DNA from 3 places in the Lysinibacillus pakistanensis genome. Region 1 is predicted to be linked to each of the others. Evidence: a T-box and tRNA genes for the amino acid it is inferred to sense, from the RefSeq annotation. Region 1 holds a T-box; the other regions hold tRNA genes.
What was found. The T-box of region 1 lies ahead of tyrS (tyrosine--tRNA ligase). A T-box ahead of a tRNA ligase gene usually reads a tRNA of that ligase, here a tRNA-Tyr.

Region 1 (10,197 bases):
CATCAACGAATATTATGAAAAAATTATCAAGTAAAAATATTGTCTCACCAAAAGGTTTTAAAGCAGCCGGTCTACATTGTGGTTTAAAACATAAGAAAAAGGATTTGGCCATATTAGTAAGTGAAGTACCAGCTAGTGTTGCGGGTGTATTTACTACCAACGCCGTGCAAGCAGCACCATTAAAGGTAACAAAGGAAGTTGTTTATACAACTAAAAAAATGCAAGCGATGATTGTAAATTCTGGAAATGCGAATGCATGTACAGGAAAGCAAGGTGTAAAGGATGCACAAACAATGCAATCCCTTGCAGCAGAGAAGCTTGGTATTGAAGCAAGTCTAGTGGGGGTTTGTTCAACAGGTGTTATCGGTGAAATGATGAAAATGGAGCCAGTTACAAAAGGGATTACGCAATTAGAACCGAAGGATGATTTAGAAAGTGCTATTGATTTTGCACAGGCGATTTTGACAACTGATACGGTTATGAAAAACACAAGTTATAGTACAACAATTGATGATAAGGAGGTTATTATTGCTGGAGTGGCAAAAGGTTCAGGTATGATTGAGCCGAATATGGCAACGATGCTTGGTTTTATTACAACGGATGCGTATATCGAATCGGAAGTATTGCAGAGTGCATTATCCGATATCACAAATTTGACGTTTAATGCCATTACAGTGGATGGAGATACATCAACAAATGACACTGTTGTGGTTATGGCAAATGGTTTAGCAGGAAACGAAGCTTTAACGCCTGCACATCCAGATTGGCAAAACTTTTATTATACATTGAAAACAGTTGCTCAAGATCTTGCGAAGATGATTGCGAAAGATGGTGAAGGAGCAACAAAGCTAATTGAGGTAGAAGTGGAAGGAGCCATATCACATGAAGAAGCACGTAAAATTGCTAAAACGGTAGTTGGTTCACCACTTGTAAAAACAGCCGTATTCGGATGTGATGCCAACTGGGGACGTATTATTGCGGCAGTAGGCTATAGTGGGGCAACTGTTGATCCAGATAAAATTACGATTCAAATCGGTGGGGCAACAATGGTAAAAAACGGTGAGCCAATACCTTTCTCAGAAGATGAGTTGATTCAAATTTTAAAAATGCATGAGGTAAAAATTTATGTGTCACTTGGTTTAGGTGAGGGCAAGGGGCATGCATGGGGATGTGATTTAACTTATGACTACGTTCAAATCAATGCATCATATCGCTCGTAAACGTATGGTCATTAAGCTTGGCGGCAGTACGTTAGAAGGCTTAAATGAGTCGTTTTTTGAAAATTTTAAAAAGCTTCAAGAAAGCGGGGTAGAGCTTATCATTACGCATGGTGGTGGTCCAGCCATCAACCGTGAACTCGCGGCTCAAAAGGTTGAATCCTATACCTTAAATGGAATCCGTGTCACAAATGAAGCTGCAATTGACATTGTTCAGACAACACTTATTGGAAAAGTTAATCCCGATCTAGTTCATGAATTAACATCAGCAGGCATTACTGCGGTAGGATTAAATGGTTTCGATGGAAAATTAATGGTAGCCGATTATCTTGACAAAGATGTTTATGGATTTGTAGGAGAAGTCAATACAGTTAATACATCCTTGCTAGAAGCATTAATAAGTGCGAATATTGTGCCAGTTATTGCTTGTATCGGAGCGAATGAATCGGGTCAGGCACTGAATATTAATGGAGATACAGTTGCTAGTGAAATCGCATTAGCAATCAAAGCAGACAGTCTATTACTTGTCACAGATGTAAGTGGTGTTCGTATTCATGATGCATATCAATCACAAGCAACGCCTGACTTAATCCATCAATGGATTGAAGAAGGACATATTTACGGTGGTATGATTCCTAAAGTCCAAGGAGCCTTAGAATGCTTAAATGCAGGAATCCCATCTGTCCAAATTGTTGGCGAATCTTTAGTAGGGACGACCATTTTAGATAGTAAAAGAGTTTTCACCCCATTGTAGGGATGATTAAATTTAGTAGAGTAGGGGCTGATAAGAATGAGTGCTTTATTTGGTAACTATGGCAAGCGCCGTGCCCAAATAATCAAAGGACGAGGAACAGTTGTAGAAGATACTGCTGGAAAAAAATATTTAGATTTTACTAGTGGAATAGCTGTAGTAAGTCTAGGTCATGCGCACCACGCGATTGTGAAAGCGATCCAGGAGCAGAGTGAAAGGCTATGGCATATCTCTAATTTATTCGATATACCAGGTCAAGAGAAGGTTGCACAAAAACTAATAGCCGATACACATTTTTCCTATGCATTTTTCTGCAATAGTGGTGCCGAAGCCAATGAAGCGGCTATTAAACTGGCCCGTAAGCATACAGGGAAGCATCATATAATTTCCTTTGAAAAGTCATTCCATGGGAGAACTTTTGGCGCAATGTCCGCAACGGGTCAGGGCAAGGTACATAATGGCTTTGGACCACTTGTCGGTAAATTTACAATTCTTCCTTTTAATGATGTGAATGCCCTTGAAGCAGCCATCGATGATTCTGTAGCAGCCATAATGCTAGAAATGATTCAAGGAGAGGGAGGCGTAAACAGTGTATCTGCGGAATTTGCCGCTGCATTAGCAAAAATCTGTGAAGAAAAAGGAATTCTATTGATCGTTGATGAAGTTCAAACAGGAATAGGACGAACTGGAACAAGATATGCCTTTGAGCAAACAATTTTAAAACCACATATTGTGACATTGGCAAAAGGACTAGGTGGCGGCTTCCCTATCGGTGGTATGCTTGGAACTGCTGAATTATATGACACATTTGGTCCTGGAACCCATGGCACGACATTTGGTGGTAATCCACTCGCGATGAGTGTAGCAGAAACTGTACTTGACCATGTTTTTGATTCCGCATTTTTGCAAAATGTACAGGAGCTATCAGCCTATTTTGTGAATCAGTTAAAGGTGAATCTGCCTTCTACTTACACGGTACAGGGCAAAGGTTTACTGCTTGGAATTGGTTGTGGTACTGCAGAAGTGGCGCCATATATTGCGGCTGCAGAGGAAAAGGGCTTATTATTAGTAGGAGCGGGACCAAACGTTATTCGTATATTACCACCTTTGACAGTAACAAAAGAGGAAATTGATGAAGCGATTACTATTTTAAAAACAATATTGCCCTAATTATTAAAGTTGTATCATTGAAGAATCTGCTAGCATAAATCTAGCAGATTCTTTGTATTGGTCATAGTTTATTGTAGCTGTTTTACCACTGTCTTTACTAGGTCGGGGAGCCAATGATGGAGTTGGCTAAATGTAAATCCAGCAGCTTCTGCCTTTGCATTTGACATATACCAATCTGCTGGAACTCCATAGGGTGACTGTGAATGCTCATCGCTACCAATTAGCGAAATTCTAGCATGGTTTCCACTAGCCTCTTCAATTAGTCCAATTAAATCCTTTAAAGAAATGGCACCTGATGCTGTAGCATTATAAGGACCCTCTATTGGAGAAATACCGGCAAAATATAAAAATGCTGCGGCTTCCTCATCTGTGATGTAACTCATCTTTGCTTCAATATTTGGTAAAGAAATCGGTTCTCCCTTGAGAATTCGTTCCACATGAAAGTGTAAACGTTGTGTATAATCGTTCTCGCCCATAACAATTGGAAAACGCACAGCAACAACAGGGAAGGTAGCCTCTTTGAAAAATAGTGCTTCAGCTTGTCGTTTGCCTTCACCGTAGGAAAAATCTTCACGGTTCCCCATACGAATTTCATAATCATAAGGATTAAAATCCTCTTCCGATTTTACATTGCCGTCTACCTCGTAAGTGGATAGAGTAGAGGTAAAAACGAGTTTTTTTGTTTTACCTTCTAAAATTTCACAGAGTTTTTGAGCTTCATCTGGTGCATAACAAATATTATCAAAGACGATATCCCATGAGGAACTTTCAAGCGCCTGTGCTAACGCTTCGGCATCATCACGATTCACAATTAACTGCTTTACCTGTGCCCCAAAAGGATTACCACTTTGGCCCCGTGTTAATATCGTAACAGTGTGTCCATTTTGAAGACATAGCTCAACAAGCTTTTTTCCAAAAAAACGTGTACCGCCTATTACCAATATGTTCATACTTTTCCACCCCTTATTAGTAGTCCTCTTTATCATGACAAAAAAATAGACTTCCTACAATGCAAAAGTGCTTGTAGGAAGTCTGTTTATTTAAATATTAGTTTGAAAGCTTCAAAGGATGGAACGCTGGCATCATTTTTCAGAAGATGACAAAGCGCTTAGTTAAGGCAATTATTGAGTCGGAGTCTCAGGTGGTGGAGTTGTATTACCGTTGTCTCCTCCATTATTTCCATTCCCGTTGTTTCCAGAGCCATTGCCGTTATTTGAGCTGTTGCCATTATTTCCATTGCCCGTACCATTGCCGTTATTGCCATTATTGCCATTATTGCCATTATTGCCATTGTTTGAGCCGTTGCCATTACTGCTGGAACCATTGCCATTATTAGATCCATTCCCGTTATTACCACCGGTTCCATTCCCAGAGCCATTGCCATTATTGCCAGTACCATCCTCAGGTGGCGTAATTGGAGGAATTGTCTCTTGATCGCCCTCTTGATCAGGTTCATCCTCACTTCCTCCAGTTGAAACCACATTTGATTGTGGAGAGGTTAAACCTGTGATATCTACAGCAACAACAACGTAGGCTTGTCCACTTGCAACTGTTATGCTTTGAGTTGATTCAAGCACTGAATTGACAAGCGTATGACCACCGTTTGTCACATTATATATTCGGTAACCAACAACATCATTGGAAGAGCCAGACCAAGATAATGTGTTGCCATTAATCGATGCAGTTACTGCTGCTGGTGGGTTGCCATCTGCTGGGAAGTCAACCGCTGAAACAGATGAATTCGATAATGTCGAATTTTTAGGTAGTAGACTAGCAGGGTTACCACCAAGTCGTCCAAGCATGCGTTTTATAAATGCTTGATTAATACCTGCGCCACCTGTTTTTACAAATTCCGGCGGTGTGCTAGGGAGAGCATTATATGTTTTCCCTTTGATCGTTACAACACTTGAAGAAGCAAGGCTATCATCAGGTTGGGAAGGTAAAAAGACTTTTGCGTTAAACAAGTCAGATCGCACAAGTCCAGCGCTCGAACATGCTGCTGAAGGTGCTAAGCCAGAAATACCACAGAATGAAGCAGACACAACATTTTTTGGCTGCTTAAATCTTGTTTTAGGGGCTATTAATTGCGGATCAACATCATAGACCGAATTCATTAATGTTCCCCATAGCTTGTTTATGCGCACACTAGGCTGCAAATACGTATTGTTAAATGCATATAAAGTTTTTTGTTTATCATAGCCCAACCATACACCCAATGATACATTTGGGTTATAGCCAACTAGCCATACATCTTTATACTCTTGTGTAGTACCTGTTTTTGCAGCGAAATCGGCAGAGAATTTTAGCGTGTTTTTTGCCATTGTACCTGTTCCCTTTGTTAAAACATCTCGTAGCATATCTGTAACGATATAAGAGGTTTCAGGACTGTAAACTTGTACAGGTTCAGCTTCATGTTTATAAACGATATTTCCCTCTTGATCCTCAATTCTATCTATCATGTAGGCATCAATGAACTGACCACCATTTGCAAAGGTTGCAAAGGCATTTGTATTTTCTTCTACAGTTGTTCCTATTTCTAATGCGCCAATTCCTGTTGAAAGGTTTGTATAATCATTAGGGGCTAATTTAGTAAAGCCCATTTTTGCTAAGTAATCAGCAGGACGTTTATTAATAATATCATTGTATAAACGTAAGGCTGACAAGTTTTGTGAGTCTGCTAACGCTTCACGTGCAGGAATTAAGCCACGCTCATCACTTGTAATATAGTTTTTAGGACTCCATTTGCCGATAGAGAATTTTACGTCAACTAATGGACTACCTGCGCCAATTACACCATATTCAATAGCTGGTGCATAAACAAGTAATGGCTTCATTGTTGAACCGTTTGGGCGGAATGCCTGTGTTGCATGGTTTACTTCAGTTGTTTTAAAGTCACGACCACCTACAAAGCTTAAAATACGGCCAGTAGTATTTTCAATTAAAATACTTCCTACCTGTACTGGCATTTCTACATCTATTTCTTCACCTGTTACAGGATCTTTATCTTTTCCTGTATACGTATGACCATAATATTTAAAGTTTTCTGCTGCTTTTTGCATGGCATCGTACATATCTTTATTGATTGTTGAATAAATACGATAGCCTTTAGAGCGGACATCACGATCTGCTAGAATCTTGTACTTATCTTTTAATTTTTCTTCATTCTTTAAGCGTTCAGGATCAATTCCATCTTCCGCTGCTAGTTTTTCAGCAATAATATCTGTTGCCCGACTTTCCAGCTCATATGTTAACCATGGATAGCGGTCTTCTGGGCGCATTTCAGGTGAACGGAAGTCTGCTTTGATGTCATAGTTTAGTGCTGTTTGATACTGAGCTTCATCAATGTAACCTGCATCCTTCATACGATAAAGGACGGTTTTCATACGATCAATGCCAGGTTGAAGTGCTTCTTCACTTTTAAGTACACCTTTATTTGTAAAAGGTGTATAGGCAAAAGGTGCTTGTGGAATACCTGCTATGTACGCCGCTTGAGGTAGCGTTAAATCTTTTGCTTTGACACCAAATATACCTTCAGCTGCCGTCTCAACTCCTGCAATATTTCGCCCTGACGCATTACGACCATAAGGAATAATGTTTAAATAGGCCTCTAAAATTTCATCCTTTGTCATAAAGTGCTCTAATCGCATAGCAAGTAAAAGTTCTTTTGCTTTACGTTCATAGGATACTTCATTTGTTAATACTTGGTTTTTTATAAGTTGTTGTGTTAATGTAGAGCCACCTGTTTGTGTTGCAGAGTTTGTAACATCCTGAAGCAATCCTCGAATAACAGCCTTTGGCACAATCCCATTATGCTCACGGAAGTATTCATCTTCTGTTGCGAGAACGGCATTAATAACATCAGGTGACACATTATTAAGTGTTGTTTCACGACGATCTAAATCAGTTCGCAATTTCCCGATATAAATATCATTGGCAAAATAAATCTCACTGGTAGAGTCATAGTTAAAAATAAGCTCTCGTAAATCTTTCTTAGAGCGTAAAGGTTCTTCTTTTACGAGAGAAGCAAAATAGCCGGCACCCACTGAACCGGCAAATACAGTGCCTACCAATGCAAAGACTAAAAATAGTAAAAATAAGTTCCAGGTAACACTACCTGAAATACGTAATCTCTTCATCCATTTTTGTTGAATTAATTCATCGATCTTTGCATTGATTTTCTCAATCCAATCTTTCAATGTATCGACCTCCTAAAATCTTGTTTATTATAGCACATATTGATTTGGCTCGAACATAGTTATTGACAATCAAAAAGAATCGTATAGAATAATGCTTATAGTTTTCTAGTGAAGAAGAGCTTGCAGTAGTTTCTATATTCCCTGTTTAGAGAGCCAGCGGTTGGTGAAAGCTGGTCATAGTGTAGAGATGAATTACGTGCTTGGAGCTTAGACGTGCGCGCCTGCGATAAAGGCGGTTGAATGAAGTGGAAGATGGATGACATCTTCAAGCTGGGTGGTACCGCGTTAATTTACAATTTAACGTCCCTGCATGCAATTGTTTGCGTGTAGGGACTTTTTTGTTCTCCCTACACGAGATATTAAAACTTAGGAGGAATAAAAATGACGAACGAATTATTGCAAGATCTAGAATGGCGTGGGCTGCTATATCAACAAACCGATGCTGAAGGAATGGCTAAACTTTTAGATGAACAGTCGGTTTCATTATACTGTGGTGTTGATCCAACTGCTGATTCTATGCATATTGGACATATTGTCCCTCTTTTAACGCTACGCCGCTTTCAAAAAGCTGGTCACCGTCCAATTTTGTTAGTGGGTGGGGCGACAGGTATGATTGGTGATCCATCTGGTCGTTCAGAGGAACGTCAATTGCAAACGGTTGAACAAATTGATAAAAATGTTCAGGGTATTCGTGGGCAATTAGAGCGTATTTTTGATTTTGCTGAAGATGGCAATGGCGCACAATTAGTGAATAACCGTGACTGGATTGGCGAAATGAACACGATTGAATTTTTACGTGATTACGGGAAATTAATTAACGTTAACTACATGCTTGCGAAGGATACGATTGCATCACGCCTTGATACAGGGATTTCATTTACTGAGTTTGCGTATACTTTAATTCAAGGTATTGATTACAATCATTTATACAACAATTACAACTGTCGTATTCAAGTAGGTGGCTCTGACCAGTGGGGGAATATTACAACAGGTTTAGAAGTGATTCGTAAAACACATGAGGAAGAAACGAAAGCTTTTGGTATAACAATTCCTTTAGTAACGAAAGCAGATGGTACAAAATTTGGTAAAACAGCAGGTGGCGCTGTATGGTTGGATGGCAAAAAAACATCTCCATACGAGTTCTACCAATTCTGGATTAATGCTGCGGATGCTGACGTTGTAAAATACCTAAAAATCTTCACATTCCTTTCTCGAGAAGAAATTGAAGCATTAGCTGTATCTGTAGAAGAGGAACCTCATTTACGTAAGGCACAAAAAGCACTAGCTGAAGAAATGACTCGCTTAATTCATGGTCAAGAAGCATTAGATCAAGCCATTCGCATTACAGCTGCATTATTCTCAGGAGATTTAAAAGCACTTTCTGCTGAGGAAATGAAGGATGCTTTTAAAGATGTTCCTTCTATTGAAATGGCAAAAGAAGATAAAAACATTGTGGACTTACTGGTGGAAGCGGCTATCTCACCTTCAAAACGTCAAGCTCGTGAGGATGTTACGAATGGAGCAATTAGTGTGAACGGTGAAAAGGTCACTGATTTAGGTTATGTAATTGATGGGAAGGATCGTTTAGAGGACGCATTTAGCATTGTACGTCGTGGGAAGAAAAAATATCATATGGTGAAGTTTGTTTAATTAAAAAATAATCAAAACCCTGAAAAAGTCGATTTGCCACAGAAATGTGATGCAAATCGACCTTTTTTTATCGTTCAGTTGAGGATTTGGATTAATTATTTTTTCATAATTACTGTACATTCTTAAGCGTCACGTTTTAAGCTTTGTAATACACCAGTTTTCCCTGTGCCCTTCAGAAGGATATTTTGCTTTAATTATTTAAAAAAATTGGAAGTTCTACATCTTCATAATTCTCAGGATGAAGCAATTTAGCTAGCTTTAATGCTCCCTCTAGTAGACGCGGGGATGGGCGACAATAAAGCCATTCCTCCATCACATGAAGTTGTTGTAATTGAACGGCTTGTAGCTCCTGCGCATGAGGACGTTTCAATAAATTTGCTGGTTGAATTCGCTCAAAGGCTACACCTACCCAAGCCATCAAAATATAGTCAGGATTACGTTGTACTACATCTGTCCAATCAGTTTGCACATTAGCTAATGCTACATCCTGAAAACAATTTTGACCACCAGCAATAGCACTAATTTCAGTTAGCCAGTTTAATTTCCCAGCAGTAAAAATAGGATTTGGCCACCATTCCCAATAAAGGGTAGGTCTTTTAGCAACTGTTTGAGCAATAGAACGTAAGTGTTCAATACATTGTAAATAACTCTCAGCTATGTTTTTAGCGCGGCCCTCAACACCACATGCTTTGCCTAAAGTATGAATATCCTGTGCAATTTCCTCTAAGGAATTAGCATTAAACACAATATGTGGTATATTTCTAGCTTGTAATGCTTCAATATTCTTTTCCATGCCAGGGACACTTAAGGATGCGAGTACAAGATCTGGTTGTAGTGCCTCTAATGCATCCATATTAATCGATAAATCTGGTCCGAGCTGGGGCAAGTCTTTCACTGCTAATGGCCAATCAGAAAAATCATCAACACCAACAAGCTGATCCAGCAAACCTAAATACGCTACAAGCTCAGTATTACTAGGACAAATTGAAATTAAACGCATATCCCTATACCCCCATTGTTTTTAAGAAAAGTATAGCGAGTATAGGCGATACACACAATGAGCAAATGCTTCAGGGTTTTTTCGAGCTCCCTTGAAAAGCTCCCCTTCAACATCCGCTGTGGCTTTAGGTCAACACAGTCGATCCCTCCAGAATGTGATGATCTTTGCCTGAGTTTCTCTATTTCAACGGACGTTTGTTATCCTGCTGAATAG
Region 2 (10,197 bases), 500 kb from region 1:
CATCAAGGAAGCTTTCATTATATTCTCTCTCTTATTCGTAGTCACATTAATTTTCCTCCAAATCAATTTCGCCTTGGCGTAATTGCGTCCGGATTTTGAATTGTGCCTACACAATTCATTCCTTTGAAAATCCGCGACATCCGCCGGAGGCATTATCTTCATTCAGTAGGTGTTTGGACACCCCTGAAAAAAAACCAAAACCGTATTCATCTCAACACCTATAGTGGTGGGGGTATTCTGCTGAATGAAGATAAAGAATGAACGTTCATTCCTATTGTATAATACTACCAAACCCACTTCAATGACAGAGCTGTGACAAACATGTGGTAAGCTTTTACCTTGATTGACAGCTATATTTTAGAACTTCATTAACTTCCCGATTTGATGTTCTTGGAATAGAGATTCGATTGCAGAAATGGATCAATCCATTTAAGGAAATGATCCATTTCTGTCAGTTGTCTTAGTTGATTACCTAGGTTGCATAATAATACCTTTGAGCACAACCTATAAAACAACTAATATCCCTATCCAATACCATTACTTGCATTATTCATTAATGTTGATACTGATGATCGATATTTTAGTAGTTTTATAGCCTAAAAAATCGTTAAAACCTTTATTTCAAAAATTTTCCAAACACCTAACATTTAAGGACATTTAAAATATTTTGGATAATCCAAAAATATTATGGGGATGTTCCTTTACATTTTCTTTATCATGTTTTTTAGCTAAAGAAGATATCCTACTCTTGCTTCATTTCATTTAATGTTTCTGTTGTATTTATTATCCCGATTAAAAGTATTATCCACAGAGGAGCATTTCCAATGGCATGAACTGCAAATGAAGCCCATGTAGATTGAGTATATTGTGCTATTAAAGGGGCTATCAGCATACTAGGAATCATTCCAATAACATGCCATTTTAATGCTATATGTAACACCCAGGCCCATAGCAGCCCGTTAAATACCCAGGCCATATCTCCAAACATTACTTCTTGAATCGGTAAAAGATACCCCCGCCACATCATTTCCTCACTAAACATTGCAATTAAGTGAATGGGCATAAAAATCATTAGTAGTTTCCAGTTACCTTTTAGTGTGACACCAAAAAACTCTTTCGGGGGAATATTGAATTTTTTTAAGGGATTAAACGGTTCAGGTAAATAGCTGGGTGGTGAAAATAATTTATACTTTGCTAGTACTTTTCCTACGGGCTCTAAAAGTTGGTCAAAAACTATAGTTAATATAACCGCCAGGACAATCCATAACCAATCAACTCTACTTATTGGATTTAAGCGAAATCGTTGATTAATTGCTTCGATAGTCAGAACTCCATCTTCAAGAACACTGTACAAACCTATGGATAAAGGCAATAATAGCAGAGCTGGAATCCACAACCATAACCAGAAAGAATAAATTAAAGGGATACCTTTGCTGACCAGTTTGGGAGTACCATAAAACACGCCATAATATATCGTAATCCCTGGTATAGCAAATAACAAAATTTGTACCCATATTGACATCTAGAACACTCCATTATTAATTATTTTACAGAGACATTTGCATTTGGTTAACTTTTACAATAATACTAAATATTAAGTCACTTTTTTTATTATAAGGCAACTATACTTTTCATTCCACATGATAATCCTACTTTTATAAAACATTTTTATTCTTCGATTTAGATTCGTTTTGATCTTTCCTTAAATTCTTCAAACTTTTCCTTTATGGTTTTTTTCCTCAATTGATACCAGTTTCAGAGTCGAACATCCACCCTGCTAATTTTTCAGCTTAAACAATAGAAATAAATATCAGGGTAACATCCCCTAAAATTGTCGTGAAATTTAAAATCATAAGAAATTTGGTGATATTTCCATTATTTTTGTGTATTATGTCAAATTTCGTCTTATAATAGAAATGTTTAATAGGCTAAAGAAATAGATTGAGAGGTATAATATGAAAAAATTTTTAAAAGTTGTCTCTATTACTATTGTTGTTATAGTAATCGTGTCGATAGTAGCTTTGCTTTTATTTGGACGTAACAACCATAGTGATTTATCTGGAAGCGTTTCTGAAAAAATCGATCAATATTTGACAAATGAAAAATTTCAGGGAACGGTCCTCATTGCAAAGGAGGGTGAAGTTTTATTTACAAAAGGTTACGGATTGGCAGCTACTGATTTACCAAATAGCCCAAGCACGCTCTATCAGATTGCTTCATTATCAAAAACATTTACTGCTGTAGCAGTCATGCAACTAGCAGAAAAGGAACTTCTAAACTTAGATGATCCAATTTCGCAATACTTTCCTGATTTTCCGAATGGAGAGACTATTACAATAAGCCATCTACTAAGTCATAGCTCGGGAATTCCAGACTATCTAAAGGCGAATTTCGAATTCGACTACAGCAAAGAATGGAATCCAAATGATATTGTTAATACGGTTAGCGGTACTGAATTAGAGTTTGCCCCAGGTAAAAGCTTTAGTTATAGTAACACTGGTTATGTGATGTTAGGACTAATTATTGAAAAAGTCAGCGGACAGCCATATGGAAATTATATAGAAGAGCATATTTTTGAGCCAAGCAACATGTTTAGTTCCATGTTCACGGTTTCTGCTGGTATACCAAAAGCGGAAGGACATGTGGAAGGGAAAATAGGACCCTTAATGCATAATTCTGCAGCGTATGCAGCTGGGGATATCATTTCTACAGTTGAAGATTTAGAACTGTTTTACAGCGCTTTGCGTAATAATGTATTGATAAGCAAAGAAACATCAGAACTGATGAGTACAACCCATGCTAAAAAATTTCCGTTTGAATATGGATATGGATGGTATACTCAAGATATCATGGGGAAAAAAGCAGTTGGACACCCAGGAGGATATCCAAGTGGCTTCCGTCATTATGTTACACGCCTAAATGACGAAGAATTAACAGTGATCGTTCTGAGCAACGAGATGACAGTGAATTCGAAAAGAATCAACCGGCATCTTACATCCATCGTTCTTCAGAAGCCAATTTGGATATGGGAAGAGAAACTTTAATTATAAAAGCCTTTTCACAAAATTTAATAAAAGATAATATAGTAAACTCAAGCCCTTCTCCCTAGAAAGGGCTTTAATTATTTTTTGTATTTGTAATTTCTGATATGAAGTGGGGCATTGAGGAACCTCAGTGGAAGGCAATTTCATTATCACACTACTACAAATAAGTATAAGCCTAGCTTAGAATAGCCTTCAGCAAAGTCACATCATTTTATTTGGAATACTTCTTGAAAATGCGATGATTAAACCTATTTTACAACTAGGTAGAACGAATTCCTTCAAAAGCGTTTAATATTAGTTGTTGTACATATGGTTCGTCCAATGTTTCACCAGTCACAAGTAATCGATAGAAGATAGGACCATAAATTAAATCAATACAGATATCAATGTTGATACTTTTTTTCAATTCACCGCGTTGAATTCCTTTTTCAAAAAGACTCCTTGCTTCAAGTCGGCGGGGATGGAAATATCGAGCACGATAGGCATCTGCCAATCCTGCATCAAACTGTCCTTCACCTAATAACTGTGTAATGATAGTCCCCTCTCGACTCGTCAAAAACATGGTTAAGTTTGTGGCGTGAATTAGAATATCATTGTACGCCGAACCAGTATCAGGCACGGGCAATCTTTCAGAGGCAGCATATAGGAAACCATCCATCACTACTGCAGCCTTGTTTGGCCACCATTTATAAATAGTTGCTTTACTCACTTGGGCATAATCAGCGATTTTATCAACTGTGACAGCTTGAAATCCATTTTCCAACAATAATTCATAAGATGCGGAAAGGATTGACTTTTGTGCTTCTAAATTACGTGGTCTGCCTCTTTTTCCATTCATCATAGATACCACCTTTCTTCCAAAATTAATAAACTGTATGTTCAGTATATCAATTATTTAGAAAAACAGAAAGTTGAAATTACCTATTTACAAAACTATACGTTCAGTATATCATATGGTTAATTATTTAATATACTAAACGTTCAGTATTATAAAATAATCAACTATCTTATGGAGAAAACTACACGACGTTTTAATTATTAATTGTTAAACACTACAAGGAGTTGTATAAAATGGTGGATACTAAGAAACAAACAATTGAAAAAAACATTCCTTCGTGGTTAACCATTCTTTTGGCTACCGCATGTGGTATCATTGTTGCTAATTTGTATTACGCGCAACCCTTAGTTGGGGTAATTAGCTCATCAATCGGGTTGTCAGCAAACAGTTCTGGCTTAATCGTTACGTTAACACAAATCGGTTACGTTGCCGGTTTGCTATTTATCGTGCCTTTAGGAGATATTCTTGAAAATCGGAAGCTGATTGTCTCATCTTTACTTATCACCGCAGTCGCCCTTGCTACTACAGTAATGACGAAACAGATTTTGTTGTTCTTAGTCGCTTTGTTTGTCATAGGTTTAGGTTCGGTAGCTACGCAAGTACTCGTACCTTTTGCATCATATCTTGCTTCCGATTCCTCACGTGGCCGTGTTGTCGGCAATGTCATGAGCGGTTTGTTACTTGGAATTATGCTCTCACGCCCTTTATCAAGCTTAGTTGCTGACTTTCTTGGCTGGCATGCAATATTCATTTTGTCTGCCATAACTATTTTGGTTTTAGCTATTGTACTTTCTAAGGTGTTACCTACAAGAAAGCCTTCAGCGGATACACACTATATAGCGCTGCTCGGATCTATGTGGCATTTGTTACGAACAACCCCGATATTACGCCGTCGTGCAGCATATCATGCAGGTGTATTTGCATCTTTTAGTTTGTTTTGGACAACAGTTCCACAACTGCTAACTAGCCCTGCCTTTCATTTTTCTCAGAAAGAAGTTGCGATATTCGCGCTTGTTGGGGTCGCTGGTGCAGTAGCCGCGCCTATTGCAGGACGAATTGCTGATCGTGGCTTAACTAGACCTGCAACCGGAATAGCACTTCTTACAGTCGTTATTTCCCTTTTATTGCCACTTATTATTCAAACTAGCTCACCTATTGGAATAGCTGTTCTAGTAGTTTCATCCCTATTGTTAGATGCTGGGGTATCCGCAAATCTTGTGCTTAGCCAACGTGCGCTTTTCTCGTTGAACCCCGAAGTTCGTAGTCGTCTTAATGGACTATTCATGGCAATTTTCTTTTTTGGTGGTGCAATCGGGTCAGCAATCGGGGGATGGACCTATGCGATTGGAGGATGGAGTACTGCATTATGGCCTGGAATAATTTTCCCTATATTTTCTGTTTTTTATTTTGCCACAGAGAAGAAGTAATTCTAAGATAGTTTTAAAGAACCTTTATCATTACTTAAACAAAAAAAGCGAATTGGAATTACTATCTTCCAAAAACGCTTTTTTCTTATTCAAATCAAACTAATATTTTTTTATTTCTACTCCGAAAGTTGAAGCATTCGAAACCTTTACAGAAATGTATAATGAGTAGTGATTAACATCTCATATTGCATAAGTACAACTATTTCGTCATAAGCTAACCTGAGCTTTTAGTTTATTCTTTTTTTATATTTAATATATCTTTCAAGTGTAAGGAAATAATGATTTTTTGAATTTGGAAATTCTTTTTCAATAGCTTTTTTTAGAGTGTTAGTCATTTTATCTTCTCCATTATACAACCCTCTATTGATAATACCGTTAAAACGCCCTACATAGTCCTTTGCAGAACTTTCGCTAATGTTATACTCCTGCATCAAATAATCCTTAAACTCCATCTTCATCCCCCTTTAAAAGAATTCTACTCATAAAACCCTTTTTGGATAACAGCTTGTATAAAACAAAACCAATTCTTATCGTTTTCTAAGGAAATATAAAAAGCTCATAAACCCTATCATATCAAGGTTTATGAGCTTTCTTAACTTTTTTAATAATTAATCTAAAGATACCGGTGGTCGGGGTCGAACCGACACTCCAAAGGAACACGATTTTGAGTCGTGCGCGTCTGCCAATTCCGCCACACCGGCATAATGGAGATAAAAAAAATCGGATACACCGATTAACAAAAATAATATGGAGGCGGCAACCGGATTTGAACCGGTGATAAGGGTGTTGCAGACCCGTGCCTTACCACTTGGCTATGCCGCCATCATATTTGGAGCGGAAGACGAGGTTCGAACTCGCGACCCCCACCTTGGCAAGGTGGTGTTCTACCACTGAACTACTTCCGCAAAAATGGCTGGGGTACTAGGATTCGAACCTAGGGAATGACGGAATCAAAATCCGTTGCCTTACCACTTGGCTATACCCCAAAATTTTTATGGGGCGACTGATGGGAATCGAACCCACGAATGCCGGAACCACAATCCGGTGCGTTAACCACTTCGCCACAATCGCCATAATTATATTTTATTGGATTTTTATTAATTTTATAGAAAATGGGGCGACTGATGGGAATCGAACCCACGAATGCCGGAACCACAATCCGGTGCGTTAACCACTTCGCCACAATCGCCATAAAATTAATTGGCAGGGGCAGTAGGAATCGAACCCACACCAAAGGTTTTGGAGACCTCTATTCTACCGTTGAACTATGCCCCTATTACAATAAAACTGGTGGAGGGGGACGGATTCGAACCGCCGAACCCTAAGGAGCGGATTTACAGTCCGCCGCGTTTAGCCACTTCGCTACCCCTCCGGGAAAATGGTGCCGGCTATAGGAATCGAACCCACGACCTACTGATTACAAGTCAGTTGCTCTACCTGCTGAGCTAAACCGGCAAAATATGGTGGGTCAGGACGGAATCGAACCGCCGACACTTAGAGCTTCAATCTAATGCTCTACCAACTGAGCTACTGACCCATATTTTTAAAAATGGCGGTCCCGACCGGGATCGAACCGGCGATCTCCTGCGTGACAGGCAGGCATGTTAACCGCTACACCACGGGACCATTTTGGTTGCGGGGGCCGGATTTGAACCAACGACCTTCGGGTTATGAGCCCGACGAGCTACCACTGCTCCACCCCGCGATAATAATATACTATTTATAAATTTAATGGTGGAGGATGACGGGCTCGAACCGCCGACCCTCTGCTTGTAAGGCAGATGCTCTCCCAGCTGAGCTAATCCTCCGTTTCTGGGTATTAACATGGTGACCCCTACGGGATTCGAACCCGTGTTACCGCCGTGAAAGGGCGGTGTCTTAACCACTTGACCAAGGGGCCTTCGTTTGGAATAAAATCGTAAAGTGCTGGCGGAGAGTAAGGGATTTGAACCCTTGAGACAGTGTTAACCGCCTACACGATTTCCAATCGTGCTCCTTCGGCCACTCGGACAACTCTCCAAGAATGGCTCCGAAGGCAGGACTCGAACCTGCGACAACCTGATTAACAGTCAGGTGCTACTACCAACTGAGCTACTTCGGAATAATTTTAGTATATAGCCTAGCAACGTCCTACTCTCACAGGGGGAAGCCCCCAACTACCATCGGCGCTAAAGAGCTTAACTTCCGTGTTCGGTATGGGAACGGGTGTGACCTCTTTGCCATCATTACTAGACTATTTGAAAGACAATACCTATTATAACATATTTTATCATAATGACAAGTATCTTATAAATAGTTTTTATTCTTTCAAAACTGGATAAACGGCGCATTGAATGCTTCAAACTTTTTTGGTTAAGTCCTCGATCGATTAGTATTCGTCAGCTCCATGTGTCACCACACTTCCACCTCGAACCTATCTACCTCATCGTCTTTGAGGGATCTTACTTACTTGCGTAATGGGAAATCTCATCTTGAGGGGGGCTTCATGCTTAGATGCTTTCAGCACTTATCCCGTCCACACATAGCTACCCAGCGATGCCTTTGGCAAGACAACTGGTACACCAGCGGTGTGTCCATCCCGGTCCTCTCGTACTAAGGACAGCTCCTCTCAAATTTCCTACGCCCACGACGGATAGGGACCGAACTGTCTCACGACGTTCTGAACCCAGCTCGCGTACCGCTTTAATGGGCGAACAGCCCAACCCTTGGGACCGACTACAGCCCCAGGATGCGATGAGCCGACATCGAGGTGCCAAACCTCCCCGTCGATGTGGACTCTTGGGGGAGATAAGCCTGTTATCCCCGGGGTAGCTTTTATCCGTTGAGCGATGGCCCTTCCATGCGGAACCACCGGATCACTAAGCCCGTCTTTCGACCCTGCTCGACTTGTAGGTCTCGCAGTCAAGCTCCCTTGTGCCTTTACACTCTACGAATGATTTCCAACCATTCTGAGGGAACCTTTGGGCGCCTCCGTTACCTTTTAGGAGGCGACCGCCCCAGTCAAACTGTCCGCCTGACACTGTCTCCTGCCCCGCTAAGGGGCATGGGTTAGAATTTCAATACAACCAGGGTAGTATCCCACCGACGCCTCCTTCGAAGCTGGCGCTCCGAGATCTCTGGCTCCTACCTATCCTGTACAAGTTGTACCAAAATTCAATATCAGGCTACAGTAAAGCTCCACGGGGTCTTTCCGTCCTGTCGCGGGTAACCTGCATCTTCACAGGTACTATAATTTCACCGAGTCTCTCGTTGAGACAGTGCCCAGATCGTTACGCCTTTCGTGCGGGTCGGAACTTACCCGACAAGGAATTTCGCTACCTTAGGACCGTTATAGTTACGGCCGCCGTTTACTGGGGCTTCAATTCGCAGCTTCGCTTGCGCTAACCACTCCTCTTAACCTTCCAGCACCGGGCAGGCGTCAGCCCCTATACGTCACCTTACGGTTTTGCAGAGACCTGTGTTTTTGCTAAACAGTCGCCTGGGCCTATTCACTGCGGCTCTCATGCGCTTGCACGCTCAAGAGCACCCCTTCTCCCGAAGTTACGGGGTCATTTTGCCGAGTTCCTTAACGAGAGTTCTCTCGCACACCTTAGGATTCTCTCCTCGACTACCTGTGTCGGTTTGCGGTACGGGCACCTCTCACCTCGATAGAGGCTTTTCTTGGCAGTGTGAAATCAGGAACTTCGTCCATACGGACTCGCCATCACAGCTCAACGTTACAGTGTGCGGATTTGCCTACACACACGCCTTACTGCTTGGACGCGCACAACCAACGGCGCGCTTACCCTATCCTACTGCGTCCCCCCATTTCTCAAACGGTGAGGAGGTGGTACAGGAATATCAACCTGTTGTCCATCGCCTACGCCTATCGGCCTCGGCTTAGGTCCCGACTAACCCTGAGCGGACGAGCCTTCCTCAGGAAACCTTAGTCATACGGTGGACGGGATTCTCACCCGTCTTTCGCTACTCATACCGGCATTCTCACTTCTAAGCGCTCCACCAGTCCTTCCGGTCTGACTTCAACGCACTTAGAACGCTCTCCTACCACTGACATCGTAGATGTCAATCCACAGCTTCGGTGAATCGTTTAGCCCCGATACATTTTCGGCGCAGCGTCACTCGACCAGTGAGCTATTACGCACTCTTTAAATGATGGCTGCTTCTAAGCCAACATCCTGGTTGTCTGTGCAACGCCACATCCTTTTCCACTTAACGATTACTTTGGGACCTTAGCTGGTGGTCTGGGCTGTTTCCCTTTTGACTACGGATCTTATCACTCGCAGTCTGACTCCCGTGTATAAATATCTGGCATTCGGAGTTTGTCTGAATTCGGTAAACCGGGATGGCCCCCTAGTCCAAACAGTGCTCTACCTCCAGTATTCTCATCACGAGGCTAGCCCTAAAGCTATTTCGGAGAGAACCAGCTATCTCCAAGTTCGATTGGAATTTCTCCGCTACCCACACCTCATCCCCGCACTTTTCAACGTGCGTGGGTTCGGGCCTCCAGTAAGTGTTACCTTACCTTCACCCTGGACATGGGTAGATCACCTGGTTTCGGGTCTACGACCACGTACTATTTCGCCCTATTCAGACTCGCTTTCGCTGCGGCTCCGCCTTCTAAAGCTTAACCTCGCACGTAATCGTAACTCGCCGGTTCATTCTACAAAAGGCACGCTATCACCCATTAACGGGCTCTAACTACTTGTAGGCACACGGTTTCAGGATCTCTTTCACTCCCCTCCCGGGGTGCTTTTCACCTTTCCCTCACGGTACTGGTTCACTATCGGTCACTAGGTAGTATTTAGCCTTGGGAGATGGTCCTCCCGGATTCCGACGGAATTTCACGTGTTCCGCCGTACTCAGGATCCACTCTGGAGAGAACGAACTT
Region 3 (10,197 bases), 1.6 Mb from region 1:
CCACCCTGTTCATACGTATATAAGTAAATTTGTTACGAATTTTACAGCGATAGAGTTACATGAAAGCATTGTAGAAAAAGGGGAAGTTGTGTTTGAGGAACCTACTATTCAAGAAACACAAGCATATGCGAAGCAAAATTTAAAATTGTTATGGTGTGAGTACAAACGAACAATGAACCCAGAAGAGTATCCAGTCGATTTAAGTCAAACTTGCTGGGATAACAAGATATCCAGCATTCGGGCCATAAAAGAAAAAATTTCGAAAACGATGAATACTAGATAGAAAACGATAGGAGGAAGATACGATGGCGAGGATAGGTATTTATGGTTCATCCTTTGATCCAATTACCAATGTTCATCTTTGGACAGCTAGTACAGTCGCACACCGTTGTAAATTAGATAAGGTTATTTTTTTACCTTGCTCAAACAAACGGAAGGATAAAACAATAAAAACAGAGGATACTCATCGCTGGAATATGCTACAGCTAGCGATTTCCAAAGATGATCGTTTTATTGCAGATTCTTATGAAATGAATCAAGAAGGTTGGAATATTTACACATATGACACCATGAAGTATTTTAGAGAAAAGCACCCAGAGGATGAAGTTCATTTTATTATGGGCGCTGATTTATTAGTGGATATTGGTGCGGGGTTATGGAAAAAAGGTGACGCATTAGTAGCTGAAAATAAATTTATTGTAATGGCAAGGCATGGTATTGATATGCTATCAACAATTAGTCGTTCTCCAATTTTAAGAAATAATGATGATGGGAGATTCCATCTTATAGATAAGGGATTAGCAATGGAAATTAGTTCTACCTATATTCGTGAAGAATTTGCGATGGGTGGTGAGCCAAGGTATCTCTTGCCAAATTCGTGTTACGATTATATTAAAGAGCATCATCTTTATCGTAAATAAACTAATAAGTGTGGTTAAGTGCCACACTTTTTTAAATTTTGAAAAGATGGTGAATTTTATCATATATGTTCTCTCGTAAGCTATAATAAAAATAGCAATGAAATATAATTTTTTTGCTGGCAATCATTATAATGATTAATGTTAGAAAGGAATTCATGGATGTGCAGCTTACATTAACATTTCTTATTTTAGGAGCAACAATTTTCGCATTTGTGACCAATAAAATACGAGCAGATCTTGTAGCGATTGTGTCACTATTGGCTTTTGTCATTACGGATATTTTAACACCCGCGGAGGCATTATCTGGTTTTTCAAACTCTGTAGTTTTAATGATTGCAGGGCTATTTGTCGTGGGTGCAGGAATTTTACGTACGGGTCTTGCAGGGATGGCAGGCCAGTTATTGCTCAAATGGTCTGGCAATAGTGAGCTGAAATTATTTGTATTACTGCTCATTATTGTAGGATCAGTTGGTGCCTTTATGAGTAATACAGGTACTGTAGCATTAATGATGCCAATAGTTGTAAGTATAGCGATCAGTATGAAAGTCAGCCCTTCAAAGTTTCTACTACCACTTTCATACGTAGCAAGTCTTTCTGGTCTTATGACACTAATTGCATCACCGACCAATTTAATTGTTAGTCAGTTATTAGTGGATAGAGGCTATAACAAACTTGGCTTCTTTGAAATAACACCTATTGGTATTGTTGGAATGATTGCAGGTATCACTTATTTAGTGCTTGTACGTAATATCCTATTACCTAAGGAACAAAATCGTACCCAGACAAATGAAGGCTATAAACTTTCGCCGAAGAAAATTATTAAACAGTATGATTTAAATAATCGTCTATTTAAAATATCTGTTCCAGAAGAATCTCCTATAATTGAAACATCATTAGCAGAATTAAAACTACCAGCTAAGTATATGCTCTGCATGATGAAAATTCATCGTAAATCACAGGAGGGCATTAATTTACTGCCGATGACTTATCAAGAAATGGCAGGTCCAACAAGTGTCATTCATGCTAAGGATGAGCTATATGTTCAAGGAGAAGAAGAGGACATCAGCCGTTTCGTTGAAGATTATCATCTTGAGATGCAAGGGTTAGTTGAAGGAGAGGCCGATGAATTGGTATCAAAGCATCTCGGTATTGCAGAGGTATTGCTCACACCAAATTCAAGCTTTATCAATGAAACGGTTAGCTCTCTTGGCTTCCGAGAAAAATACAACCTAAACATTATTGGTATTAACCGAAAAGGTGGATATAAGCTTCAAGATATGATTTCGCACAAGTTAAAATTTGGAGATGCTATTTTAGTACAAGGCGCATGGGATGAAATTCTTTTGTTAGCAAGAGAGACCCAGGATGTCGTAGTTGTTGGCCAACCAAAGGAGCATGCAAGTGTAGCAGCAGCTACAGGTAAAGCTGGTCTTGCGGGTATTATTATGCTATTCATGATTATTTTAATGGCATTCGAAATTTTTCCAGCTGTTATTTCTGTAATGATTGGTGCAGTTCTGATGATATTAACCGGTTGTTTAAGAAATATGGAAGATGCCTATAGCAATATGAATTTTGAAAGCATTGTGTTAGTGGCTGCAATGCTTCCAATGGCGACAGCATTAGAAAAAACAGGTGGTATGGCTATTTTATCTGATGGTATCATCAATGCCCTCGGCGATTTTGGACCCTATGGAGTGCTCATTGGTGTTTATATTTTGACAGCAGTTTTTGGTCAATTTATTAGTAATACGGCAACTGCTGTATTGTTTGCACCTATTGCCATGAGTGCTGCGATTGCAATGGATGTTAGCCCAACAACCTTTATGATTGCAGTAGCAGTAGCAGCAAGCATGGCCTTTGCTACACCGATTGCATCCCCTACCAATGCGCTGGTAATGACAGCGGGAGGCTACAAATTTATGGATTTTGTAAGAATAGGAATTCCATTACAGATTGTTATGTTTATTGTAATGATGATAGCCATCCCGTTCTTTTTCCCATTTTAAAAACTCGGTTTTTATTACCGAGTTTTTTTGTTCGTTCTTCCTAAAAAACTATTAATTTTTTATCAAGAAATATGATAAAATTATATTTTAGTTAGCGGTATTACATTAAGATAATTCGAGTGAAACCAAAAATAATATGTAGTTATTAATATAGGAAGTTTTTCTACTTTAATAAAAAAGCTAAATTTTTTTCTGTAAAAGTGTTGACCTTTTTAAAAAAGGGGTGTAATATTATACAAGTCGCCACGGTGACACGCTGAAATAAAGCAAAACATGAACCTTGAAAACTGAACAAGCAAAACGTAATCAATATAGTTTTTAGTAGCTAGCTTTTGCTAGTGAACAAAACAAAAATTTTGGACATCAAAATTGATGCCAGCAAAACAATTTGAGCTAATCAAATTTCTTTTATGGAGAGTTTGATCCTGGCTCAGGACGAACGCTGGCGGCGTGCCTAATACATGCAAGTCGAGCGAACAGAGAAGGAGCTTGCTCCTTTGACGTTAGCGGCGGACGGGTGAGTAACACGTGGGCAACCTACCCTATAGTTTGGGATAACTCCGGGAAACCGGGGCTAATACCGAATAATCTATGTCACCTCATGGTGACATACTGAAAGACGGTTTCGGCTGTCGCTATAGGATGGGCCCGCGGCGCATTAGCTAGTTGGTGAGGTAATGGCTCACCAAGGCGACGATGCGTAGCCGACCTGAGAGGGTGATCGGCCACACTGGGACTGAGACACGGCCCAGACTCCTACGGGAGGCAGCAGTAGGGAATCTTCCACAATGGGCGAAAGCCTGATGGAGCAACGCCGCGTGAGTGAAGAAGGTTTTCGGATCGTAAAACTCTGTTGTAAGGGAAGAACAAGTACAGTAGTAACTGGCTGTACCTTGACGGTACCTTATTAGAAAGCCACGGCTAACTACGTGCCAGCAGCCGCGGTAATACGTAGGTGGCAAGCGTTGTCCGGAATTATTGGGCGTAAAGCGCGCGCAGGCGGTCCTTTAAGTCTGATGTGAAAGCCCACGGCTCAACCGTGGAGGGTCATTGGAAACTGGGGGACTTGAGTGCAGAAGAGGAAAGTGGAATTCCAAGTGTAGCGGTGAAATGCGTAGAGATTTGGAGGAACACCAGTGGCGAAGGCGACTTTCTGGTCTGTAACTGACGCTGAGGCGCGAAAGCGTGGGGAGCAAACAGGATTAGATACCCTGGTAGTCCACGCCGTAAACGATGAGTGCTAAGTGTTAGGGGGTTTCCGCCCCTTAGTGCTGCAGCTAACGCATTAAGCACTCCGCCTGGGGAGTACGGTCGCAAGACTGAAACTCAAAGGAATTGACGGGGGCCCGCACAAGCGGTGGAGCATGTGGTTTAATTCGAAGCAACGCGAAGAACCTTACCAGGTCTTGACATCCCGTTGACCACTGTAGAGATATAGTTTCCCCTTCGGGGGCAACGGTGACAGGTGGTGCATGGTTGTCGTCAGCTCGTGTCGTGAGATGTTGGGTTAAGTCCCGCAACGAGCGCAACCCTTGATCTTAGTTGCCATCATTTAGTTGGGCACTCTAAGGTGACTGCCGGTGATAAACCGGAGGAAGGTGGGGATGACGTCAAATCATCATGCCCCTTATGACCTGGGCTACACACGTGCTACAATGGACGATACAAACGGTTGCCAACTCGCGAGAGGGAGCTAATCCGATAAAGTCGTTCTCAGTTCGGATTGTAGGCTGCAACTCGCCTACATGAAGCCGGAATCGCTAGTAATCGCGGATCAGCATGCCGCGGTGAATACGTTCCCGGGCCTTGTACACACCGCCCGTCACACCACGAGAGTTTGTAACACCCGAAGTCGGTGAGGTAACCTTTTGGAGCCAGCCGCCGAAGGTGGGATAGATGATTGGGGTGAAGTCGTAACAAGGTAGCCGTATCGGAAGGTGCGGCTGGATCACCTCCTTTCTAAGGATTATTTCGGAATACAAACCTTGGGTTTGTAAGATTACGTTTTGTGTTCAGTTTTGAAGGTTCATTCTTTTTCGAATGAAATACTTCAAAACTTGTTCTTTGAAAACTGGATAAAACGACATTGAAATTGTAACAAACACATTTATTTTTTAAGTTTTTTTATAGGCTTAATAACATAATAAAGGTTTCAAGACACGAGCAGTTCTAGGAAGCAATCGAGTGAGTGAAGGAGCGTACTTAAGTACGTGACTGATTGAACGAGTGAAGCTGACAACGAAATGCGATGTGTATTGAAAGCTGTAGGTTAAGTTATTAAGGGCGCACGGCGAATGCCTTGGCACTAGGAGCCGAAGAAGGACGGCACTAACACCGATATGCTTCGGGGAGCTGTAAGTGAGCTTTGATCCGGAGATTTCCGAATGGGGGAACCCACTACGTTTAATCGCGTAGTATCTTGACGTGAATACATAGCGTCTTGAAGGCAGACCCAGGGAACTGAAACATCTAAGTACCTGGAGGAAGAGAAAGAAAAATCGATTCCCTGAGTAGCGGCGAGCGAAACGGGAAGAGCCCAAACCAAGAGGCTTGCCTCTTGGGGTTGTAGGACACTCTATACGGAGTTACAAAAGAGCGAGTTAGATGAAGCGACTTGGAAAGGTCCGCCAGAGCAGGTAAAAGCCCTGTAGTCGAAAGTTCGTTCTCTCCAGAGTGGATCCTGAGTACGGCGGAACACGTGAAATTCCGTCGGAATCCGGGAGGACCATCTCCCAAGGCTAAATACTACCTAGTGACCGATAGTGAACCAGTACCGTGAGGGAAAGGTGAAAAGCACCCCGGGAGGGGAGTGAAAGAGATCCTGAAACCGTGTGCCTACAAGTAGTTAGAGCCCGTTAATGGGTGATAGCGTGCCTTTTGTAGAATGAACCGGCGAGTTACGATTACGTGCGAGGTTAAGCTTTAGAAGGCGGAGCCGCAGCGAAAGCGAGTCTGAATAGGGCGAAATAGTACGTGGTCGTAGACCCGAAACCAGGTGATCTACCCATGTCCAGGGTGAAGGTAAGGTAACACTTACTGGAGGCCCGAACCCACGCACGTTGAAAAGTGCGGGGATGAGGTGTGGGTAGCGGAGAAATTCCAATCGAACTTGGAGATAGCTGGTTCTCTCCGAAATAGCTTTAGGGCTAGCCTCGTGATGAGAATACTGGAGGTAGAGCACTGTTTGGACTAGGGGGCCATCCCGGTTTACCGAATTCAGACAAACTCCGAATGCCAGATATTTATACACGGGAGTCAGACTGCGAGTGATAAGATCCGTAGTCAAAAGGGAAACAGCCCAGACCACCAGCTAAGGTCCCAAAGTAATCGTTAAGTGGAAAAGGATGTGGCGTTGCACAGACAACCAGGATGTTGGCTTAGAAGCAGCCATCATTTAAAGAGTGCGTAATAGCTCACTGGTCGAGTGACGCTGCGCCGAAAATGTATCGGGGCTAAACGATTCACCGAAGCTGTGGATTGACATCTACGATGTCAGTGGTAGGAGAGCGTTCTAAGTGCGTTGAAGTCAGACCGGAAGGACTGGTGGAGCGCTTAGAAGTGAGAATGCCGGTATGAGTAGCGAAAGACGGGTGAGAATCCCGTCCACCGTATGACTAAGGTTTCCTGAGGAAGGCTCGTCCGCTCAGGGTTAGTCGGGACCTAAGCCGAGGCCGATAGGCGTAGGCGATGGACAACAGGTTGATATTCCTGTACCACCTCCTCACCGTTTGAGAAATGGGGGGACGCAGTAGGATAGGGTAAGCGCGCCGTTGGTTGTGCGCGTCCAAGCAGTAAGGCGTGTGTGTAGGCAAATCCGCACACTGTAACGTTGAGCTGTGATGGCGAGTCCGTATGGACGAAGTTCCTGATTTCACACTGCCAAGAAAAGCCTCTATCGAGGTGAGAGGTGCCCGTACCGCAAACCGACACAGGTAGTCGAGGAGAGAATCCTAAGGTGTGCGAGAGAACTCTCGTTAAGGAACTCGGCAAAATGACCCCGTAACTTCGGGAGAAGGGGTGCTCTTGAGCGTGCAAGCGCATGAGAGCCGCAGTGAATAGGCCCAGGCGACTGTTTAGCAAAAACACAGGTCTCTGCAAAACCGTAAGGTGACGTATAGGGGCTGACGCCTGCCCGGTGCTGGAAGGTTAAGAGGAGTGGTTAGCGCAAGCGAAGCTGCGAATTGAAGCCCCAGTAAACGGCGGCCGTAACTATAACGGTCCTAAGGTAGCGAAATTCCTTGTCGGGTAAGTTCCGACCCGCACGAAAGGCGTAACGATCTGGGCACTGTCTCAACGAGAGACTCGGTGAAATTATAGTACCTGTGAAGATGCAGGTTACCCGCGACAGGACGGAAAGACCCCGTGGAGCTTTACTGTAGCCTGATATTGAATTTTGGTACAACTTGTACAGGATAGGTAGGAGCCAGAGATCTCGGAGCGCCAGCTTCGAAGGAGGCGTCGGTGGGATACTACCCTGGTTGTATTGAAATTCTAACCCATGCCCCTTAGCGGGGCAGGAGACAGTGTCAGGCGGACAGTTTGACTGGGGCGGTCGCCTCCTAAAAGGTAACGGAGGCGCCCAAAGGTTCCCTCAGAATGGTTGGAAATCATTCGTAGAGTGTAAAGGCACAAGGGAGCTTGACTGCGAGACCTACAAGTCGAGCAGGGTCGAAAGACGGGCTTAGTGATCCGGTGGTTCCGCATGGAAGGGCCATCGCTCAACGGATAAAAGCTACCCCGGGGATAACAGGCTTATCTCCCCCAAGAGTCCACATCGACGGGGAGGTTTGGCACCTCGATGTCGGCTCATCGCATCCTGGGGCTGTAGTCGGTCCCAAGGGTTGGGCTGTTCGCCCATTAAAGCGGTACGCGAGCTGGGTTCAGAACGTCGTGAGACAGTTCGGTCCCTATCCGTCGTGGGCGTAGGAAATTTGAGAGGAGCTGTCCTTAGTACGAGAGGACCGGGATGGACACACCGCTGGTGTACCAGTTGTCTTGCCAAAGGCATCGCTGGGTAGCTATGTGTGGACGGGATAAGTGCTGAAAGCATCTAAGCATGAAGCCCCCCTCAAGATGAGATTTCCCATTACGCAAGTAAGTAAGATCCCTCAAAGACGATGAGGTAGATAGGTTCGAGGTGGAAGTGTGGTGACACATGGAGCTGACGAATACTAATCGATCGAGGACTTAACCAAAAAGTTTGAAGCATTCAATGCGCCGTTTATCCAGTTTTGAGAGAATAAATTCTTTCAATTGAATAAGTGAAGTGATGATGGCAAAGAGGTCACACCCGTTCCCATACCGAACACGGAAGTTAAGCTCTTTAGCGCCGATGGTAGTTGGGGGCTTCCCCCTGCGAGAGTAGGACATCGCTTCGCTTATTTTTTCATGGAGGATTAGCTCAGCTGGGAGAGCATCTGCCTTACAAGCAGAGGGTCGGCGGTTCGAGCCCGTCATCCTCCACCATTATGGTCCCGTGGTGTAGCGGTTAACATGCCTGCCTGTCACGCAGGAGATCGCCGGTTCGATCCCGGTCGGGACCGCCATTATTTTGCCGGTGTAGCTCAGTTGGTAGAGCAACTGACTTGTAATCAGTAGGTCGTGGGTTCGACTCCTATCGCCGGCACCATTCCTTGGAGGGGTAGCGAAGTGGCTAAACGCGGCGGACTGTAAATCCGCTCCTTAGGGTTCGGCGGTTCGAATCCGTCCCCCTCCACCATTTTAGGGGCATAGTTCAACGGTAGAATAGAGGTCTCCAAAACCTTTGGTGTGGGTTCGATTCCTACTGCCCCTGCCAGGTATTGAGGTACTCGTTCATATACAGCTGTTATCATATATAGTGGCGATTGTGGCGAAGTGGTTAACGCATCGGATTGTGGTTCCGACATTCGTGGGTTCGATTCCCATCAGTCGCCCCATTTTAAAATTGGGGTATAGCCAAGCGGTAAGGCAACGGATTTTGATTCCGTCATGCCTAGGTTCGAATCCTAGTACCCCAGCCATTCATTTTTTAGTTTGAGCCATTAGCTCAGTTGGTAGAGCATCTGACTTTTAATCAGAGGGTCGAAGGTTCGAGTCCTTCATGGCTCATCATTTTTATCTTCATTCTTTCAGTGGTTGTCCAAACACCTACTGAATGAAGATAAAGCCTCCGGCGGTCACGGATTTTCAAAGGAATGAATTGTGCATGCACAATTCAAAATCCGGACGCAATTACACCAAGGCGAAATTGATAGATACATATGCGCCCGTAGCTCAATTGGATAGAGCGTCTGACTACGGATCAGAAGGTTATGGGTTCGACTCCTGTCGGGCGCGCCATAGTATTTTTTCGGAATGTAGCTCAGCTTGGTAGAGCACTTGGTTTGGGACCAAGGGGTCGTAGGTTCGAATCCTGTCATTCCGACCATCTTTATTTTATTTGGGGCCTTAGCTCAGCTGGGAGAGCGCCTGCCTTGCACGCAGGAGGTCAGCGGTTCGATCCCGCTAGGCTCCACCATTTCAATATTTTTGGAGGTATACCCAAGTCTGGCTGAAGGGATCGGTCTTGAAAACCGACAGGCGGGTAACACCGCGCGGGGGTTCGAATCCCTCTACCTCCTCCATTTCGGGTCAGTAGCTCAGTTGGTAGAGCATTAGATTGAAGCTCTAAGTGTCGGCGGTTCGATTCCGTCCTGACCCACCATTATTTGCGGGTGTAGTTTAATGGTAAAACCTCAGCCTTCCAAGCTGATGTCGTGAGTTCGATTCTCATCACCCGCTCCAAAATGGGGGCCTATAGCTCAGCTGGTTAGAGCGCACGCCTGATAAGCGTGAGGTCGATGGTTCGAGTCCATTTAGGCCCATCATTATTCCGAAGTAGCTCAGTTGGTAGTAGCACCTGACTGTTAATCAGGTTGTCGCAGGTTCGAGTCCTGCCTTCGGAGCCACGGCCCGTTGGTCAAGTGGTTAAGACACCGCCCTTTCACGGCGGTAACACGGGTTCGAATCCCGTACGGGTCATCAAGCATGTAGCACAGTTGTGTGTTACATGCTTTTTTATATGTCAATTGATTACCTTATCAAACAAATTGCTATAGTACCTTTCTAAACGACCATTGCCAATTTTAAAGCAGCTGAGAGGAATAATCATAGTGCATCAAAAAAGTCCTCACTATGACTAAATGGAACAATGTAACAAATATACGGATTTGTAGATAGCTTATAGTCAGAGTAAATTAGTTTTGTAATTCATGGGGGTAGTATAACTAAGTACAACACAGAATGTT

Region 2: it encodes a tRNA-Tyr, which carries the amino acid that the T-box ahead of tyrS (tyrosine--tRNA ligase) is inferred to sense. The anticodon was not compared.
Region 3: it encodes a tRNA-Tyr, which carries the amino acid that the T-box ahead of tyrS (tyrosine--tRNA ligase) is inferred to sense. The anticodon was not compared.

Annotation. Positions count from the first base shown of each region.
Region 1 covers NZ_CP126101.1:3,947,669-3,957,865, reverse strand. Annotated here, with positions in the region: gene argJ (bifunctional glutamate N-acetyltransferase/amino-acid acetyltransferase ArgJ) at 1-1,220, shown strand, start outside; gene argB (acetylglutamate kinase) at 1,183-1,971, shown strand; gene argD (acetylornithine transaminase) at 2,008-3,138, shown strand; gene QNH24_RS19710 (NAD-dependent epimerase/dehydratase family protein) at 3,207-4,088, opposite strand; gene QNH24_RS19705 (transglycosylase domain-containing protein) at 4,260-7,334, opposite strand; T-box leader at 7,437-7,645, shown strand; gene tyrS (tyrosine--tRNA ligase) at 7,716-8,984, shown strand; gene QNH24_RS19695 (cobalamin-binding protein) at 9,175-9,984, opposite strand.
Region 2 covers NZ_CP126101.1:4,450,119-4,460,315, forward strand. Annotated here, with positions in the region: gene QNH24_RS22175 (TetR/AcrR family transcriptional regulator) at 1-45, opposite strand, end outside; gene QNH24_RS22180 (CPBP family intramembrane glutamic endopeptidase) at 743-1,522, opposite strand; gene QNH24_RS22185 (serine hydrolase domain-containing protein) at 1,956-3,044, shown strand; gene QNH24_RS22190 (TetR/AcrR family transcriptional regulator) at 3,304-3,882, opposite strand; gene QNH24_RS22195 (MFS transporter) at 4,116-5,309, shown strand; gene QNH24_RS22200 (hypothetical protein) at 5,537-5,761, opposite strand; tRNA gene QNH24_RS22205 (tRNA-Leu) at 5,930-6,010, opposite strand; tRNA gene QNH24_RS22210 (tRNA-Cys) at 6,058-6,131, opposite strand; tRNA gene QNH24_RS22215 (tRNA-Gly) at 6,140-6,214, opposite strand; tRNA gene QNH24_RS22220 (tRNA-Gln) at 6,220-6,295, opposite strand; tRNA gene QNH24_RS22225 (tRNA-His) at 6,305-6,380, opposite strand; tRNA gene QNH24_RS22230 (tRNA-His) at 6,423-6,498, opposite strand; tRNA gene QNH24_RS22235 (tRNA-Trp) at 6,511-6,584, opposite strand; tRNA gene QNH24_RS22240 (tRNA-Tyr) at 6,598-6,681, opposite strand; tRNA gene QNH24_RS22245 (tRNA-Thr) at 6,689-6,764, opposite strand; tRNA gene QNH24_RS22250 (tRNA-Phe) at 6,771-6,846, opposite strand; tRNA gene QNH24_RS22255 (tRNA-Asp) at 6,860-6,935, opposite strand; tRNA gene QNH24_RS22260 (tRNA-Met) at 6,940-7,014, opposite strand; tRNA gene QNH24_RS22265 (tRNA-Val) at 7,042-7,117, opposite strand; tRNA gene QNH24_RS22270 (tRNA-Glu) at 7,135-7,209, opposite strand; tRNA gene QNH24_RS22275 (tRNA-Ser) at 7,237-7,328, opposite strand; tRNA gene QNH24_RS22280 (tRNA-Asn) at 7,334-7,410, opposite strand; rRNA gene rrf (5S ribosomal RNA) at 7,427-7,542, opposite strand; rRNA gene QNH24_RS22290 (23S ribosomal RNA) at 7,658-10,197, opposite strand, start outside.
Region 3 covers NZ_CP126101.1:270,969-281,165, forward strand. Annotated here, with positions in the region: gene QNH24_RS01270 (nicotinate phosphoribosyltransferase) at 1-283, shown strand, start outside; gene nadD (nicotinate-nucleotide adenylyltransferase) at 306-920, shown strand; gene QNH24_RS01280 (SLC13 family permease) at 1,076-2,929, shown strand; rRNA gene QNH24_RS01285 (16S ribosomal RNA) at 3,337-4,888, shown strand; rRNA gene QNH24_RS01290 (23S ribosomal RNA) at 5,197-8,124, shown strand; rRNA gene rrf (5S ribosomal RNA) at 8,192-8,307, shown strand; tRNA gene QNH24_RS01300 (tRNA-Val) at 8,320-8,395, shown strand; tRNA gene QNH24_RS01305 (tRNA-Asp) at 8,400-8,475, shown strand; tRNA gene QNH24_RS01310 (tRNA-Thr) at 8,483-8,558, shown strand; tRNA gene QNH24_RS01315 (tRNA-Tyr) at 8,565-8,648, shown strand; tRNA gene QNH24_RS01320 (tRNA-Trp) at 8,653-8,726, shown strand; tRNA gene QNH24_RS01325 (tRNA-His) at 8,772-8,847, shown strand; tRNA gene QNH24_RS01330 (tRNA-Gln) at 8,857-8,931, shown strand; tRNA gene QNH24_RS01335 (tRNA-Lys) at 8,947-9,019, shown strand; tRNA gene QNH24_RS01340 (tRNA-Arg) at 9,174-9,250, shown strand; tRNA gene QNH24_RS01345 (tRNA-Pro) at 9,262-9,338, shown strand; tRNA gene QNH24_RS01350 (tRNA-Ala) at 9,353-9,428, shown strand; tRNA gene QNH24_RS01355 (tRNA-Ser) at 9,442-9,534, shown strand; tRNA gene QNH24_RS01360 (tRNA-Phe) at 9,539-9,614, shown strand; tRNA gene QNH24_RS01365 (tRNA-Gly) at 9,621-9,694, shown strand; tRNA gene QNH24_RS01370 (tRNA-Ile) at 9,701-9,774, shown strand; tRNA gene QNH24_RS01375 (tRNA-Asn) at 9,782-9,858, shown strand; tRNA gene QNH24_RS01380 (tRNA-Glu) at 9,860-9,931, shown strand.